Regions from separate parts of the Peribacillus sp. QJM3NY_7 genome, predicted to be linked through region 2. Evidence: riboswitches for the same ligand, from Rfam matches in the RefSeq annotation. Region 2 holds a riboswitch; the other holds the start of a gene.
What was found. Region 2 has a riboswitch for cobalamin ahead of metE (5-methyltetrahydropteroyltriglutamate--homocysteine S-methyltransferase). Riboswitches for the same ligand answer to the same signal wherever they lie in the genome.

Region 1: linked by a shared signal. The riboswitch ahead of AC0VX1_RS26270 (ABC transporter substrate-binding protein) and the one ahead of metE (5-methyltetrahydropteroyltriglutamate--homocysteine S-methyltransferase) in region 2 are both predicted to bind cobalamin.

The regions. Positions count from the first base shown of each region.
Region 1 is NZ_CM149663.1:5,422,674-5,424,878, forward strand. It holds gene AC0VX1_RS26265 (FecCD family ABC transporter permease) at 1-380, opposite strand, end outside; gene AC0VX1_RS26270 (ABC transporter substrate-binding protein) at 343-1,308, opposite strand; cobalamin riboswitch at 1,488-1,662, opposite strand; partial or broken gene AC0VX1_RS26275 (polysaccharide deacetylase family protein) at 1,761-2,205, opposite strand, start outside.
Region 2 is NZ_CM149663.1:786,828-789,032, forward strand. It holds gene metE (5-methyltetrahydropteroyltriglutamate--homocysteine S-methyltransferase) at 1-1,288, opposite strand, end outside; cobalamin riboswitch at 1,433-1,624, opposite strand; gene AC0VX1_RS03705 (potassium channel family protein) at 1,861-2,205, shown strand, end outside.

The DNA.
Region 1 (2,205 bases), 910 kb from region 2:
ATATTCAAAAATATCGTCAATACGGCGCCGACCGATGCTCCTGATGAAATACCTAATGTGTAAGGATCAGCGAGCGGATTCCGGAGCAGTCCTTGAAAAGCCGCACCCGCAATCGCAAGTGATGCCCCAACCAAACCAGCGAGCAGCACCCGCGGCAAGCGGATGTTCATCACGATATTCGTAAGCATCACATCCGGATCGGCAGAAATCGGCAAGTGGAAAATCTCCTTGCCGATTATTTGTATAAGTACGGGAATCGGAACTGGCACCGAACCAAAGGAAATGCCTACCGTCATTGCGAATAACAAAATCAACAACGCAATCAAATAAGCAAACGCCCATTTAGTTGTCAAATTGGTTCGGATAGACTGCTTTGGCAAGTTCCTCTACTCCTTCTATTAAGCGTGGACCGGAACGGGTCACCAAATCAGAATGGACATCAAAGACTTGGCCATTCTTAACAGCATTTACGTCTTGCCATCCTTTTCGGGCCTTCACTTCACTTACTGCATCTTTCGTATAATAACCATACGTTGTAATGATGACATCAGGATTTGCAGCAATCATCGACTCTTCATCAATTTTTGCCCAACCATCCAATTCAGCAGCCGCATTATCCGCTGAAATAATCTGAAGCATCTCATTCATGAAAGTATTTTTTCCAGGTGTGTATATTTCCGGTGAAGGCGAAACTTCCACTAAAACGGTCTTCCTATCCTCTTTCTTTACGGATTTGGCTTTTTCCTGGATATCCTTGAGCTTCGTTTTCATATCCGCAACGATTTCGTTTGCCTTATCATGTTCTCCCGTTGCCTTTCCAATCATTTCAATAGATTCATAGACCTGGTCAAAGCTTTGTGCATCATTGACTACGAGCACATCTATTCCAGCATCCTTAAGCTGCTGTAAACCCTCATTTGAATTATGGGCACTTGATGCATGCGCAAGAACAAGGTCAGGCTTCATGGAGACAATCAGCTCCGTGTTCATTTCCATTCCGCCAACTTTTTCAATTTCTTTCGTCTCTTCCGGGTAATTATCATTGTCGGAAACACCAACGACCTTTTTACCCAAACCAAGTGCAAAGACCACTTCCGTATTACTTGGTATCAACGAAACGATTTTCTTCGGTTCTTTTTCTATCGTAACTTTTTCCCCACTTGCATCTTTAATCGTAATCGGGAAAGCTTCGTGTTGAGCATGGTTCGTTTGCTCTTTTTCTTTTCCTTCATCAGCAGCACCACCGCAGCCTACCATCATACCTGCAGTAAGCAACATTAACAGTATCAGACCAAAAATCTTCTTCATTTTCATTCCCCACAATCTTTTTATTTAATTTCTTCATACCTAACAGAGAAAACCAATACTGGAAGATACTCCCCAAAACAAAAAGCATCTCCCGTTAAACGGAAGATGCTTGCATGGCAACAATATCAATACGGACTCTTTCTTAGGGTCTGCCACACACCTTCCCATCCGCGTAGGTTACAGGTGTACGAATTCTGGCAGGTCTCCTGGCTCATGGTCATCGTCAACGGCACCTTCCCATATCTCATACAGTGGTACACAGCCGTCAGCTCCCATATACAGTGGCGGGACCGCGTTGGCATTTCACCAACTTCCCTTTTAAGTCATTAAGACACCAAATCGTTCATATGTATATAATTTTCACTGCCTTCATTATACACCATGTAAGAATCGATTATTATATGATTTTTCTGAACAAGTGCGAAATGCCCCTTCCACCAATGCTTTGAAGCATTTTCAATCAGCGACGCAAACCCATTGATCGATAACCCTGGTGAAATCCGAACTCGATGCAGAGCATGCATCCCTTGGTCGCTTGAAGCTCCCCCAGGTTCGGTAGTGACTGCCATCTTGTATCCAGCTTCTTCTGACAGCCTGAGACTCTCTTCGTTATACCGGCCAACCGGATAGGAAAGCACTGTCGTGTTCTGGTCGAGGATATGGTCGAACAGCACCTTCGACTGAACCATTTCCGCTTCTTGCTGCTCTGCCGTCATGCGGTTCAGCTCCAAATGGTTGATGGTATGGCTTTCAATTGAAATCCCATCCCTGCTCATCGCCAACATTTGATTTTCAGTCAGGTGATGACCTTTATCAATGGACTTCCCGATCATGAAGACAGTTGCTTTCATATCATGTTCTTTTAATATCGGGAAGGCCTCCGTATAGTTATCTGTA
Region 2 (2,205 bases):
ATTTGAAGAATTCCTGTTGTTTTTGGTAACGGTCTTTAAATGGAAGCTGACGGCCGGCGGTCCTGTTTTTAACCTTTTCGACATTGGATTGTACAGACCCGTGATTTCGGACATTTGAATTGGCTAACGTTTGAATCGTAAATTTATTGGCATCGACTTTTTCGGCGATTGCTTCAATGCCTTGATTATTCCCTTTGACCAAAAGTGTGATTTCCTCAAGTTTCTCATCAGCGAAAGCAAGGGCCTCTTTCACTTCTTTTGAAAGGGCGGTTTCATTACGAACGGTCACCGGGACATGAAGCAGGGAACAAGAGGGCTGTAGCCAGATTTGGTCCTCGGCTACCTGTTTCTTAAGTGTCTCGATCAATTCGATTTTTTTGGATAAATCAGATAGCCAAATGTTTTTTCCGTCAATCACACCCGCTGCAAGCACTTTGTCCTTCGGGAAACCGAATGCCTCAAGATTACTTAAATTCCTCCCTTTATCATGTACAAAATCAAGACCGATCCCTTGGACTTGTAATTCGATGACTTCTTGGTAATGTTCCACGGCATCAAAGTATGTTTGTAGCATGATGTTCAGGTTTGGTGCTGCTTCATTCAGTTTTTCATAGAGGTAAGTAACGGTTTGCATATCATCTTTGGAAATGGATGAAACAAGGGAAGGCTCGTCCATTTGAACCCACTTCACGCCTTCTTGCTCCAACTCCCGCAGGATTTGCGTGTATAGGGGAAGCAGTCTCAGGATGATGCCAGGGATCTCTTGTTTATTGAAGCCTTTTGAAAGAGAGAGGAAAGTATAAGGTCCGATCAAAACGGGCTTCGTTTCGATCCCTAGCTTTTCCTTGGCTTCCCGATATGCTGTAAGTGGTTTATTTTCTGTTAAAGTAAGCTGTGCCAGTTTTAATTCAGGGACAATATAGTGATAGTTCGTATTGAACCATTTCGTCATTTCGGAAGCGACTTCATCATTGTTTCCGCGGGCCATTGAATAATAAACGGAAAGGGGGACTCTTCCTCCTTCATAAGCTGAATAACGTTCAGGAACAAGACCGAACATGACGGACATATCCAGCATTTGATCATAGAAAGTGAAGTCGTTGACAGGGATGATATCAATGCCCCGTTGCTTCTGTTTTTGTAAGTTGCCTAAACGGATTGCCTTTAGTTGTGCCGTAAATTCCGCTTCATCGATTTTACCTGACCAGTATGCTTCCAATGTACGTTTCCATTCACGATCTTCCCCGATTCGAGGGTAACCCAAACTGCTGCTCTTCAAAATTCCCATCCTCCTACATTCAATTGATCGAACAAAAAAAAGCATTCCTAACCGTCAAAAAAGAAAGTTAGAAATGCTTAAAATAAAGAGGCATGCAAAATGCCGCTTACAATTATAAGGTCCCTAACACCTCCCTATCTCCCGTAGGTTAAAACAGTGTTGTCGAAATAGGCAGGTCTCCTGACTTAGGGAATATCATTAGCGACTGGCCTTCCCGATCCGTTGATCAGTGGCATATTGATTGACGCTAACATTCCCATTACAGTGGCGGGACCGTGCCGGAATTACACCGGACTTCCCTTTTAATCCTAATGAAAATTAGGAACCTATTTCCACATATGAAATTTTGCAAAACCTGCCTTGTTAACTGTTCGCAGGTCAAAGATTTATAAAATAAAAACTATTATAAAAATTTAGACAATCTTAACATATCCGACCAAAAGGGTCAACATGGAAAAAAGATTAGGGAAAGTTTCCGTTTAATACGTTTGTCGGTGATAAGGCTGATTCCTAAAAAGAATATATTGTTTGGACAGGGAGTATGTATAGAGGGAGTGGCGTTTTGAAATGGGGCGTGGGGGATGACTTTCTACATCTTGATTGCAGGGATCATTTTTTGCATGGTGATGAGCATTCGTACGTTATTTCTTGTTGAGTCGGGAGGAAAGAAGTTTTCTCTTGAGGATATGCTGTGGCTTGGCAATTTATATGCGACGATATTAGTTGGATTTGCACTGATATATTTATTATACGAGCTTCAGAATCATTCGGTGATTCTTGATATGGGCAATCGGTTGGATGGGACTTTCTATGAACAATTGAAAACTTCTTTTTATTTTAGTGCGATGACGATGTTTTCTGTAGGATATGGAGATATAGCCCCGATTGGCATGGGCAGGATGATAGCTACCATTCAGGCCTTCATT